Regions from separate parts of the Buttiauxella sp. BIGb0552 genome, predicted to be linked through region 3. Evidence: predicted binding sites of a transcription regulator. Region 3 holds the regulator's gene; each other region holds the start of a gene.
What was found. The regulator CRP, encoded in region 3, controls carbon source genes, mostly activating them, when cyclic AMP is high. The targets are predictions, from matches to a motif close to ATGTGANNNNNNTCACAT.
Positions count from the first base shown of each region.

Region 1: a site for CRP is predicted at 1,097-1,114, ahead of EDF88_RS08550 (nucleoside-specific channel-forming protein Tsx). Genes of this name have one in related genera too.
Region 2: a site for CRP is predicted at 1,441-1,458, ahead of deoC (deoxyribose-phosphate aldolase). Genes of this name have one in related genera too.
Region 4: a site for CRP is predicted at 1,546-1,563, ahead of udp (uridine phosphorylase). Genes of this name have one in related genera too.

Region 1 is NZ_SODY01000002.1:823,389-826,557, forward strand. Features, by position in the region: gene nrdR (transcriptional regulator NrdR) at 1-274, opposite strand, end outside; gene EDF88_RS08545 (DUF3251 domain-containing protein) at 426-989, shown strand; gene EDF88_RS08550 (nucleoside-specific channel-forming protein Tsx) at 1,367-2,251, shown strand; gene EDF88_RS08555 (YafY family protein) at 2,283-3,002, opposite strand; gene EDF88_RS08560 (VOC family protein) at 3,074-3,169, opposite strand, start outside.
Region 2 is NZ_SODY01000003.1:475,367-478,535, reverse strand. Features, by position in the region: gene EDF88_RS11145 (NupC/NupG family nucleoside CNT transporter) at 1-1,258, shown strand, start outside; gene deoC (deoxyribose-phosphate aldolase) at 1,494-2,273, shown strand; gene deoA (thymidine phosphorylase) at 2,333-3,169, shown strand, end outside.
Region 3 is NZ_SODY01000005.1:14,258-17,426, reverse strand. Features, by position in the region: gene EDF88_RS15275 (YccS/YhfK family putative transporter) at 1-935, opposite strand, end outside; gene crp (cAMP-activated global transcriptional regulator CRP) at 1,125-1,757, opposite strand; gene EDF88_RS15265 (OsmC family protein) at 2,073-2,477, shown strand; gene EDF88_RS15260 (phosphoribulokinase) at 2,498-3,169, opposite strand, start outside.
Region 4 is NZ_SODY01000011.1:18,417-21,585, forward strand. Features, by position in the region: gene rmuC (DNA recombination protein RmuC) at 1-526, opposite strand, end outside; gene udp (uridine phosphorylase) at 661-1,422, opposite strand; gene EDF88_RS23655 (dienelactone hydrolase family protein) at 1,677-2,504, shown strand; gene metE (5-methyltetrahydropteroyltriglutamate--homocysteine S-methyltransferase) at 2,548-3,169, opposite strand, start outside.

The DNA.
Region 1 (3,169 bases), on a different contig from region 3:
TGATGTGGTTTACTGCCATTTCAACGTCGTCAGAGCTCACTGGGCGTTTTTCCAGTGCTTTTAAAATACCGCTACGTAGCTTGTCTTCATTAAACGGTTCGCGAACATCATTACTTTTCACGACGCGTGGCATCACTAGTTCCGCCACTTCAAAAGTTGTGAAGCGTTCATGACAAACCAGGCACTGGCGGCGACGACGCACGGATGACCCTTCGCCGACAAGCCGGGAATCAATCACTTTGGTGTCTACTGCGAAACAGAATGGGCAATGCATGGCGCGTCCTGAAGGATTATTCAAATGAACAATAGTTTACCGCGAAGTAGCGGGAGTACAAAGGTAACGCCACATCATCCCAACAAATATGACTTTTCATTAGCGACAAGCTACGCTTAAATCAGGACAAAACCTCAAGGAAAAATTAGCGATGACAAAGAGTTACCTAAGAATACTCCTGGTTAGCAGCCTGGTGAGCCTCAGCGCCTGCGCGCAACAAACTGAAGTTCATCAAATGAAGAGTGAAGTGGGTTCACTGAATAAAGAAATGACAAAGCTCACTGACCAGACAATCAAGCTGACGCAACAAAATGCGCTGAATGCGAAATCAACTACTGGCGTCTACTTGTTACCAGGTTCTAAAACTCCGGCACGCCTGAATAGTCAGTTAGGTAATTTGCAAATGTCGCTGAGCAGCATGACTCCAGAAGCAAATGGCAGCCGTGTGATGCTCGTTATCAAAGGCGAGTCCAACGATCCTCTGCCCGCTTTTACCGGCAAAGTAGAATGGGGACAAATTCAGGGCACTACGGATAACTACCAGGAAGTGAACGTCCAGTCACAGCAATTCAGTGCTCCTGCGAGCGTGCTGGCACCGAGCGATGTCAGTATCCCGTTGTTGCTTTCAGGACTTTCGCCTGAACAATTAGGTTTTGTGAGAATTCACGATATACAACCAGTCGACCCTTCGCAGGCACTACCAGCCCAACAATAGATAATTGCCCTCGTGCTTGCGGGGGTAACCCTCAGTAACATCTGCGTTTTTTGTTACAACTAAACAAATGAAACACGATCAGCACCTTTCACTTCAAAGAATAAATCTAGTGATCTTAATCACATATACCTGTAACAACGGACCATCTATTTGCTTAAATTTCAGAAGCAGGTAGAATCTCGCCCGTTTTTAATGTGCGCAATTGAGAACGCAATCGATTACGTACTTAACGATAATGTGAAATGAAACATATTTTTGTGAGCAGGGATTTCTATAATAGGCGCGTCAATAAAAAGCCAAGTTAATGGTTGATGACCTTAGGTGATAAAACACCTCCTGCCCTCACGGGATCCATGTAAAAAACAGTGGCATATAAAATGAAAAAAATTATTTTGGCGGCTAGCACCGTCCTGGCGCTTTCAAGCTCTTTCACGGCTCAGGCTGAAGAAACAAAAAATACCGAATACCTTTCTGATTGGTGGCACCAAAGCGTTAACGTTGTGGGCAGCTACCACACCCGTTTCGGACCACAAATCCGTAACGATACCTACCTGGAATATGAAGCTTTCGCTAAGAAAGACTGGTTCGACTTCTATGGTTACATGGATGCGCCAGTATTCTTCGGTGGTAACACTGATGCGAAAGGTATCTGGAACCACGGTTCTCCACTGTTTATGGAAATCGAACCGCGTTTCTCTATCGACAAGCTGACTGGCACTGACCTGAGCTTCGGTCCGTTCAAAGAATGGTATGTTGCAAACAACTATATCTACGATATGGGTCGCAACAAAGATGGCCGCCAGAGCACCTGGTACATGGGTCTGGGTACCGACATCGACACTGGCCTGCCAATGAGCCTGTCCATGAACGTGTACGCGAAATACCAATGGCAGAACTATGGCGCATCCAACGAAAACGAGTGGGATGGCTACCGCTTCAAAGTGAAATACTTTGTACCGATTACTTCCCTGTGGGGCGGTAACCTGAGCTACATCGGTTTCACCAACTTCGACTGGGGCTCAGACCTGGGCGATGACAACTTCATGGATAACAACGGCAAGCATGCTCGTACCAGTGATTCCATCGCATCCAGCCACATCCTGTCTCTGAACTACGATCACTTCCACTATGCAGTTGTTGCCCGTTACTGGCACAACGGTGGCCAGTGGAATGACGACGCAAGCCTGAACTTCGGTAACGGTGATTTCAGCGTTCGCTCTACCGGTTGGGGTGGTTACTTAGTGGTTGGTTACAACTTCTAATAGCTGTCTGAATCCTTAAAAAGCCGATCCGCTATTTGCCGGTCGGCTTTTTTGTTTCTGGAAGACAGCCTTCATTTTGCTGCAACTGAATAAAATGATTTAAAGAACGGTCGGGCCGCTCCGAAAAATGCAGCCCCGTGGGGGCCACAGACAAACAGCGATCCAGGCGAAAACTGCGGTAATCTTCACGCGTTTCACACCAGGCTACCAGCAGCCAGACTTCTCCCCAAAATGTCAGCCCAAGCGGGTGTATATTGCGGCTCGACACTTTCCCCTTATGATCTTCATAGTCGATGCGCAGTACTTGAAGCTGGCCAATTGCGCGATGAAAAACATCAAACCACGTTTTGACCTGCGGATATTTATTAAAATCAGGCGAAAGGATGCGGCAGCGCTCCGCAACCGCCCGTCGCTGTGGGGTGAGTACACCAAGCAGCTTTTCTTCTGCCGTTCCGGCAGCCTGCGCCAGCGTTTCACCGCTCCATGTTTGCAGCAGACGAATCGCGGCCACGAGCGCTTCCACTTCGTTCGCCGTAAACATCAGCGGTGGCAAATCATAGCCCGGTAATAATCGGTAGCCGCAGCCAGCCTCACCTTCAATGGGAACACCGGAAAGTGAAAGGTCGCGGATATCGCGATAAATGGTGCGTTCAGAAACCTCAAGGCGTTCGGCAAGTAACGCTGCCGTGGAAATACGACGCCCACGCAGGATCTGGACGATTTGAAAAAGGCGGTCTGCTCTTCGGCTCATGGCGTTATTTCAAAAGAGTAATGCCTGCCAGAATGTCCGGCAGGCGTTTGTCATTCAGTATATACCGGGAGTCAAACCGGTTGATGTAACCCGACACGATTCCCTTCACTGTCGACGATAAGCGCAAAAGTCCCAATGTCATCCGGGAGTTCTTGCGGGCCGAATAC
Region 2 (3,169 bases), on a different contig from region 3:
GATCGGCATGATCGTTCTGCTGCTGATCGCCGTTCTACTTTCCAGTAATCGCAAAGCAATTAATCTGCGTACTGTTTTAGGTGCATGGATTATTCAGGTCGGTATCGGGGCGCTAATCCTGTATGTTCCGGTCGGTCGCCAGGTTCTGCTCGCTATGTCCGAAGGGGTCGCTAACGTAATTGGTTACGGTAACGCCGGTATTTCCTTCCTGTTCGGTGGCTTAGTTTCAGACAAAATGTTCGAAGTCTTTGGCGGCGGCGGATTTATTTTCGCACTGCGTGTCCTGCCAATTATTGTCTTCTTCTCCTCACTGATTGCTGTGCTGTACTACCTTGGCATTATGCAGTTTGTTATTCGTATTCTCGGCGGTGGTCTGCGTAAGATTCTGAAGACTTCCCGTACAGAATCTCTGTCTGCAACAGCAAATATCTTTGTTGGTCAGACTGAAGCTCCGCTGGTTGTTCGTCCTTATATCGCCACCATGACGCGTTCAGAACTGTTCGCTGTAATGTGTGGTGGTTTGGCTTCTGTTGCAGGTTCAGTACTGGCAGGTTACGCGCAAATGGGCGTGCCACTAGAGTACCTGATTGCCGCTTCATTTATGGCAGCCCCTGGCGGGTTACTGTTCGCCAAAATTATCCTGCCTGAGACCGAAACGCCAAACGACTCACCTGAACTGGACTCTTTGAAAAATGATCCCGACCGCCCGGCAAACGTGCTGGATGCTGCGGCATCAGGTGCAGCTTCTGGTATGCAACTGGCTCTGAACGTGGGCGCAATGCTGCTGGCGTTTGTTGCTTTAATTGCACTGCTTAACGGTATGCTTTCTGGCATTGGTGGTTGGTTCAACTATCCGCAACTGTCTATGGAACTGATTCTCGGCTGGGTGTTCTCACCGCTGGCATGGGTTATCGGTGTACCGTGGAGTGAAGCTAACGTTGCTGGTTCCTTCATCGGCCAGAAGTTAATCATCAACGAATTTGTGGCGTACCTGAACTTCGGGGAATACCTGAAAGATGACGCGACTGTAGCGGCAGCAGGTCTGCAAGTTCTGTCAGATCACACCAAAGCAATTATCTCCTTCGCTCTGTGTGGTTTTGCTAACCTTTCTTCTATCGCTATCCTGATTGGTGGACTTGGAAGCATGGCTCCAAACCGTCGTCATGATATTGCCCAGTTAGGTCTTAAGGCTGTAGCAGCAGGTACATTGTCAAACCTGATGAGTGCCACAATTGCCGGGGTCTTCCTGTCATTATAAAAAAGAGATGTTAAAATTATAACATCTCTGTGAAATCAATGGCTGGCGCTTGCGCCGGCCATTTTTTATATCTGGCGATGACTTTTCCGTTATCACTCGTTGTTAAATCACATATACTGTACAAATTATGTAATTTCATCGTGGCTTTTGTGAAGCTATCCGCAAAACCATCAGGGTTGTGAATGTTATAATTATAACATCGCAACTGATTCTATATCTTTTGTTGGAGAATGTTATGACCGATTTAACTGCAAGCAGCCTGCGCGCCCTGAAACTGATGGATCTGACCACTCTGAATGACGATGACACTAATGAAAAAGTGATCGCACTTTGTCATCAGGCAAAAACTTCAGTGGGCAACACCGCAGCTATTTGTATCTACCCGCGCTTCATCCCAATCGCGCGTAAAACTCTGAATGCTCAGGGCACACCTGATATTCGCATCGCGACGGTGACCAACTTCCCACACGGCAACGACGATATCGAAATCGCGCTGGCTGAAACTCGTGCAGCTATCGCTTATGGCGCAGACGAAGTTGATGTGGTGTTCCCATACCGTGCGCTGATCGCCGGTAACGAACAAGTTGGTTTCGAACTGGTGAAAGCCTGTAAAGAAGCCTGTGCTGCGGCTAACGTTTTGCTGAAAGTCATCATCGAAACTGGTGAGCTGAAAGAAGAAGCGCTGATTCGTAAAGCTTCTGAAATCTCTATCAAAGCAGGCGCTGATTTCATCAAAACCTCTACTGGTAAAGTGCCAGTCAACGCAACACCTGAAAGCGCACGCATCATGATGGAAGTTATTCGTGATATGGGCGTTGAAAAAACTGTTGGTTTCAAACCAGCTGGTGGCGTGCGTACTGCTGAAGATGCAGCGCTGTTCCTGTCTATCGCTGATGACCTGTTTGGTGCTGACTGGGCTGATTCGCGTCACTACCGCTTTGGTGCTTCCAGCCTGCTCGCGAGCTTGTTAAAAGCGCTGGGTCATGGCGACGGTAAAAGCGCCAGCGCTTACTAATCTCTTCCTTTGCGGCGGGCTCCCCGCCGCATTTCACCTGATGCACTCAGGGGGTTACCTTGTTCCTCGCTCAAGAAATTATTCGTAAAAAACGTGATGGCCATGCTCTAAGTGATGAGGAGATTCGTTTCTTCATTAATGGTATTCGAGATAACACCATCTCCGAAGGGCAGATTGCCGCACTGGCAATGACCATTTTCTTCCACGACATGACTATGCCTGAACGCGTATCACTGACCATGGCGATGCGAGATTCAGGAACCGTGTTGGACTGGAAGAGCCTTAACCTGAACGGCCCAATCGTTGATAAACACTCAACGGGCGGCGTGGGTGATGTGACGTCCTTGATGCTCGGCCCAATGGTGGCGGCATGCGGTGGTTACATCCCAATGATCTCTGGCCGAGGTTTAGGCCACACTGGCGGTACGCTCGATAAACTTGAAGCGATCCCAGGCTTTGATATTTTCCCGGACGATAACCGTTTCCGCGACATCATCAAAAATGTCGGTGTGGCGATTATCGGCCAGACAAACTCGCTTGCTCCGGCTGATAAGCGCTTCTACGCGACGCGTGACATTACCGCGACCGTAGACTCCATTCCGCTGATCACCGCGTCGATTCTTGCGAAGAAACTGGCAGAAGGCCTGGATGCGCTAGTGATGGATGTGAAAGTGGGCAGTGGCGCATTTATGCCAACTTACGAGCTTTCCGAATTGCTTGCTGAAGCGATTGTTGGCGTGGCAAATGGCGCGGGCGTTAAAACCACGGCATTGCTGACCGACATGAACCAGGTGCTGGCATCCAGCGCGGGTAATGCTGTTGAAGTGCGTGAGGCCGTGCAGTTCCTGACTGGCGAATACGTGAATCCACGTCTGCATGAAGTGACCATGGCGCTG
Region 3 (3,169 bases):
TTATCTGGATTCTGACGGGCGATTTTCTCAAGGGCGTCGATCTGTTTTTCCATCGTAAAACGCTGTGGATAACGATGGTAAAGAATGTCGTCAGCCAGTACGCGTAAGCGCGCCGCGATGGTCTGAGCATTCCATCTAATAACCGCTTCTGCATGGCTTTGCTCGACGAGCTTCTGAACTTCAGCTGGTTGGTGAAGGCTTACCGAGATGTGCTCTTGCAAATCCAGTGCTACCTGGAATGCACGTAGCAAACGCTTGTAGCCGTTTTGCTGGTTTGCCGCCAGCATATGAAGCTGTTGGTAGCATTGGGTAATGAGATCCACCGCTTTTTGCTGACGAGCCAGCAGAGGAGGGAGCGCTTTTTCCGGATCGGTATGTTGAGTCAGCATGCCGTATTTTGCTTCACAGTAATCTGCCAACTGCCGATAGAGCAGGCTCAATGATTCCCGCAGTGGCTGCTCGCGCCACATCCAGAACCAAAACCAGTTAAATACGCCGTACCAAATCGTACCGGAGACATACAGCACCATCGGTTTCCAGATCGGCATATTTCCGGCCATGCTGAGTGTAAATATGGCAGCAATGAGTGATGCGGGAAGCAGACGAGCGTGCAAGGAACTGATTTCTGCCGTGACCCCAAGCAAGAGCGCCATCACGACCAATATCACCGGCAACGGTACGGAGGTATAAAGTAATAAAAGCTGCATGATCAGACTGCTGATGGCAAAAAGGCTGCCGCCAACAATCAGACGTTTGAAGAAGCGCTTATGTGGAGTATCAAGGCCCGCAATATTGCAGCAGGCAGGAACTAACGAGAAAAGCAGGCCAGACTGGAGATCGCCGACGAGCAAACCTACTGCCACCGGAAGGCACAGCACCAGCGTTTGCCGCAGTGCGTAGTTAACTTCAGGATGGTAGATCAGCCGTCGCCACATTTGCTCGTCATACTTCAAGTTGCAGGGTTGTTGGTTGTACTCAGTCACACCAGTCACTTACTTTAGTAAGCTCCTGGGGATTCCTGAGCTTACCGCCTACCTGCAACATGAATTATTTAGAGCAAGTGAGGGAAGTGTAGAGACAAAAAAGGCGTGTTATGAAGCAACACGCCATTTTTTAGACGGAGATTAACGAGTGCCGTATACGACGATCGTTTTACCGTGAGCGGAGATCAGATTTTGATCTTCCAGCATTTTCAAGATACGACCAACAGTTTCGCGAGAGCAACCCACGATCTGACCGATTTCCTGACGGGTAATTTTAATCTGCATACCGTCTGGGTGGGTCATTGCATCAGGTTGTTTAGCCAGGTTCAGCAGCGTCTGCGCGATACGACCAGTCACATCCAGGAATGCCAGATTACCCACTTTCTCAGATGTAACTTGCAGACGGCTAGCCATTTGTGAAGACAGGCGCATCAGAATATCTGGGTTGACCTGGATCAGCTGGCGGAATTTTTTATAAGAAATTTCAGCCACTTCACAGGCACTTTTAGCACGAACCCAGGCACTACGTTCCTGACCTTCTTCGAACAGCCCTAACTCACCAATGAAATCGCCCTGATTTAGATAGGAGAGGATCATTTCCTTGCCCTCTTCATCTTTAATCAGAACAGCCACAGAGCCCTTGACGATGTAATACAGCGTCTCTGCTTTCTCACCTTGGTGAATGAGTGTGCTCTTCGATGGATACTTATGAATGTGGCAATGGGACAAGAACCATTCGAGAGTCGGGTCTGTTTGCGGTTTGCCAAGCACCATGCGCGGTTATCCTCTGTTTTATAACTGGCTACCAACGACAGGACGCTAAACATCCTGTCTGGCGTTGCAAGTAATTAGAATATTCCCCACCTTGGGGAGATGGCATGCAAGTCATTCTTGCTGCCTGTAATTAGTGATGTCCTCTGCATACATGCATTACGTCAATGTATCGATGTAGCATCTGGATTGTTTTAGCATAGCTTTTGGCAAGTGTCTCCTGTTGTCTCGTTTCAGCTTGACGCATGTCGCCTTCCGTTGCCAGATTTGCTGAATCTGCGTACTCTGAAAGGTAATTTTTCTACAGGAGTAAGCAGCATGCAGGCACGAGTGAAATGGGTTGAAGGGTTTACCTTCCTGGGCGAGTCCGCTTCAGGGCACCAGATCCTTATGGATGGCAATTCTGGTGATAAAGCACCAAGCCCAATGGAAATGGTGCTGATGTCCGTTGGCGGTTGCAGTGCAATTGACGTAGTTTCTATTTTGCAAAAAGGCCGCTACGCCGTGACCGACTGCGAAGTGAAATTGACCTCTGAGCGCCGTGAAGAGGCTCCGCGTTTGTTTACGCACATCAATCTGCATTTCATCGTGACAGGCAAAGAGCTAAAAGATGCTGCAGTTTCCCGTGCAGTAGACCTCTCTGCTGAGAAATACTGCTCTGTAGCACTGATGCTTGAAAAAGCGGTCAACGTTACTCATAGCTATGAAGTGATTGATGCTTAGTGTGTAAAACAGGGCGGTGATTAGCCGCCCTGATTAATGTTTCGCCCTTCCGCCAGTCGCTTAACGAGCGGCGTCATAATTAATTCCATTGCCAGACCCATTTTGCCGCCCGGCACCACCAAAGTATTGATGTGGGAAATAAACGACCCTTGCAGCATGGCAAGCAAATACGGGAAATCGATGTCATCCAGCCCGCGAAAATGAATCACCACAAAACTTTCATCCAGAGAAGGGATGCCGCGAGCCGCAAATGGGTTAGACGTATCAACAGTTGGGACGCGCTGGAAGTTGATATGGGTGCGGGAGAATTGCGGTGTGATGTAATTGATATAGTCGTCCATAGAACGAACCACAGAATCCATTACCGCTTCTCGGGAATGCCCGCGCTCGCTGGTATCGCGCACTAACTTTTGTATCCACTCCAGGTTCACAATCGGTACTACACCAACCAGCAAATCGACGGCCTTAGCCACATCGTGCTGTGGCGTAACTACACCGCCGTGCAAACCTTCATAAAACAAAACATCAGTGGGTTCTGGCAATGGTTGCCATGGCGTGAAGGTTCCGGGGATTTGGTTCCAGGGTACGGCTTCATCGTAAGTATGTAGATACTTGCGTGACTTACCCTGCCCGGTTCTGCCGTACTCAATGAACGTCTGTTCAAGCAAACCAAAGTCATTGGCTTCCGGGCC
Region 4 (3,169 bases), on a different contig from region 3:
TGCGGATCTCATGCGTCAGCGTGTGCCGTTCGCGAGCCTCCTGACCAAAGCTTTCTTGCACCTGGCGGCGGAAGCCATCCAGTTGTTCGCGCAATGGCGACAGCAACCCATTCAAACTTTGACGGTTTTGTTCTTCAACTTTTCGGCCGCTTTGTTCAAAGATTCGGTTGGCAAGGTTTTCAAATTGTTCGCTGAGACGCTGTTCACTATTAAGCATCTGGCGATGTTTATCGTCAGCGTTAAGACGGGTTTGTTCAAGCAATGTGGAAAGCTCGCGGATGTCCGCTTCCTGCGCACTGTTGATTTCTAACTGCGTGCGCAATTCACGGTTGAGTTGCTCGCATTCCTCTTTCCAGTGCTGGTTTTGCTGCAATTCCTGCCGGGCGGCAGTGAGTTCGCCGTAGATTTCTCGCTGTTCTTCATACAGTGCGGATTGCCTCCCGGCCGCCCGCAAACTTGCCAGCAACCAACCAGTCAGCACCCCAACCAGCGCAATACCGAGCCCGAATAAAATAGAAATATCCACAGTCACTCCAACAAGCCATGCCAAACACCAGCAAAATAAAATTGTGCTGTATAAATGTCCAGATGAAAAGGAGTTTACTGCGAGACGTTACGCAAAGCGTAAAAATTAAGCCGGCTTGCACCGGCTTTGGGGGACTAGATCAGGCGACGAGCTGCTTCCACGACGATTTTCACCGCATGGCTTTCCGTTTTCTTCATGGTCTCAGCGTTCGGGATCTCTTGCTGAGTACGGTTCACAATCACACCCGCAACCATACCCGCACGCAGGCCCTGGCTTGCACACATGGTCAGAAGTGTTGCTGATTCCATCTCGTAGTTCATCACGCCCATCTGCTGCCACTCTTCCATAGAGCCTTTATAGCGATTCACTACACGACCGGAGAAGGTGTCGTAACGCTCCTGGCCTGGATAGAAGGTATCGGAAGAAGCCGTCACGCCAATGTGCGTGGTCGCGCCAATAGATTTCGCGGCTTCAACCAGCGCGGTGGTACAGGCAAAATCAGCAACCGCTGGGAATTCCATTGGTGCAAAGTGCAGGCTGGCACCATCAAGGCGCACAGACGCCGTCGTCACCAGAACATCACCGACATTGATATGTGGCTGAATCGCACCGGTCGTACCGATACGCAAGAAAGTACGAATACCCAACTGCGCCAGTTCTTCCACAGCGATAGAAGTAGACGGGCCACCGATACCGGTAGAGCAGACGATAACTGGCTTGCCGTCTAACTCAGCACGCCAGGTAGTAAATTCACGGTGGGCAGCCAATTTGACCGGCTTGTCCATCAGTACAGCGATTTTTTCAACTCGCTCAGGGTCGCCCGGGACGATGGCAAGTGTTGCCCCCTGCAGGTCGCTTTTAGTGAGGCCGAGGTGAAAAACATCAGACTTGGACATAACAGACTCCTCTGTTTAATAGGTTGGCTTGCATTGCTTAGAGGTACTGTACAGAACCCCGGCAAAGAATTTCGTGACGCATTTCACTTTGAATGAAACAAGTTACATTATTTTCAATCTTATTAGTGACGAGCATCACATTAAATTTCCTGACGATTCTTTTCTCAGACATAGCGAACAGCGCTGCGGCTCGAAGAATGACGGGGAAAAGCTATAGTTATCGCACTGCGCTAATTCTGGTAAGGAGAATGCCAATGAAAGAAGAAAATACAGTAGATAAATCGCCGGGCGGGCATTTTGCGCCAGCGGCAGCTCCACTTGCTTCAACAGTATTGCATACCTCCGATGAAGAGATTCTCTCGGGAGAGACATCTATTCCCACGCAGGGCGAAAACATGCCTGCGTTCCATGCCAGACCAAAAGGGGCGGAAGGCCCACTGCCGATTGTCATCGTGGTGCAGGAAATTTTCGGTGTGCATGAACACATTCGTGATGTTTGTCGCCGCCTGGCGCTCGAAGGCTATCTCGCCATCGCGCCAGAGCTCTATTTCCGTCAGGGCGATCCGAATGATTATGCAGATATCCCGACCCTGTTCAGCGGTCTGGTGTCCAAAGTCCCCGACGCGCAGGTTCTTGCCGACCTGGACCATGTTGCAAACTGGGCGGCCAGAAACGGTGGTGATGCCCATCGCCTGATGGTCACTGGTTTTTGCTGGGGTGGACGCATTGCATGGCTATATGCCGCTCATAATCCGCAACTAAAAGCAGCTGTGGCCTGGTATGGCAAATTGGTTGGGGAAAAATCGCTGAATTCACCACACCACCCGGTCGACGTCGCAATCAATTTGAACGCGCCCGTGCTTGGGCTTTATGGCGGGCAAGATACGGGAATTCCACAGGATACCGTGGAAACCATGCGCCACGCGTTACGTGCAGCAAATGCTAACGCAGAAATTATCATCTACCCGGAAGCGGGCCATGCTTTTAATGCGGACTACCGCCCGAGCTATCATGAAGAATCGGCAAAAGATGGCTGGGTGCGGATGCTGGCGTGGTTTGCACGCTTTAGTGCGAAGAAGTAATGCAGTTAATTAAGGGGGAAAGATTCCCCCACTTCTTACTTTATTAAGCCTTACGCAAATTCTGCGCAGCCTTCACCATATTCGCCAGTGCCTGGCGAGTCTCCGGCCAGCCACGGGTTTTCAGGCCGCAGTCCGGGTTGACCCACAAGCGCTCTGCCGGAACACTTTCCGCCGCTTTCTTCAGCAATGCTTCAATCCATTCCACGCTCGGTACGTTCGGTGAGTGAATGTCATATACGCCCGGCCCAATTTCATTCGGGTATTCGAACTCTTTAAATGACTCCAGCAGGTCCATATCGGAACGCGAGGTTTCAATGGTTATCACATCTGCATCCAGCGCGGCAATGGAGTCCATGATGTCGTTGAACTCGCAGTAACACATGTGCGTGTGGATTTGTGTGTCATCACGCACCACGGCGGCATTCAGGCGGAAGGCTTCCACGCCCCACTCCAGATACGCCTGCCAGTCGGAACGGCGCAGCGGTAAACCTTCGCGCAGTGCGGGTTCGTCGATCTGAATGATGCCGATGCCTGCCGCTTCGAGATCCGCCACTTCGTCACGCAGCGCAAGGGCGATTTGTTTGGCGATGGTTTCACGGCTCACATCTTCGCGCGGGAATGACCAGCACAGAATTGTCACCGGGCCAGTCAGCATGCCTTTTACC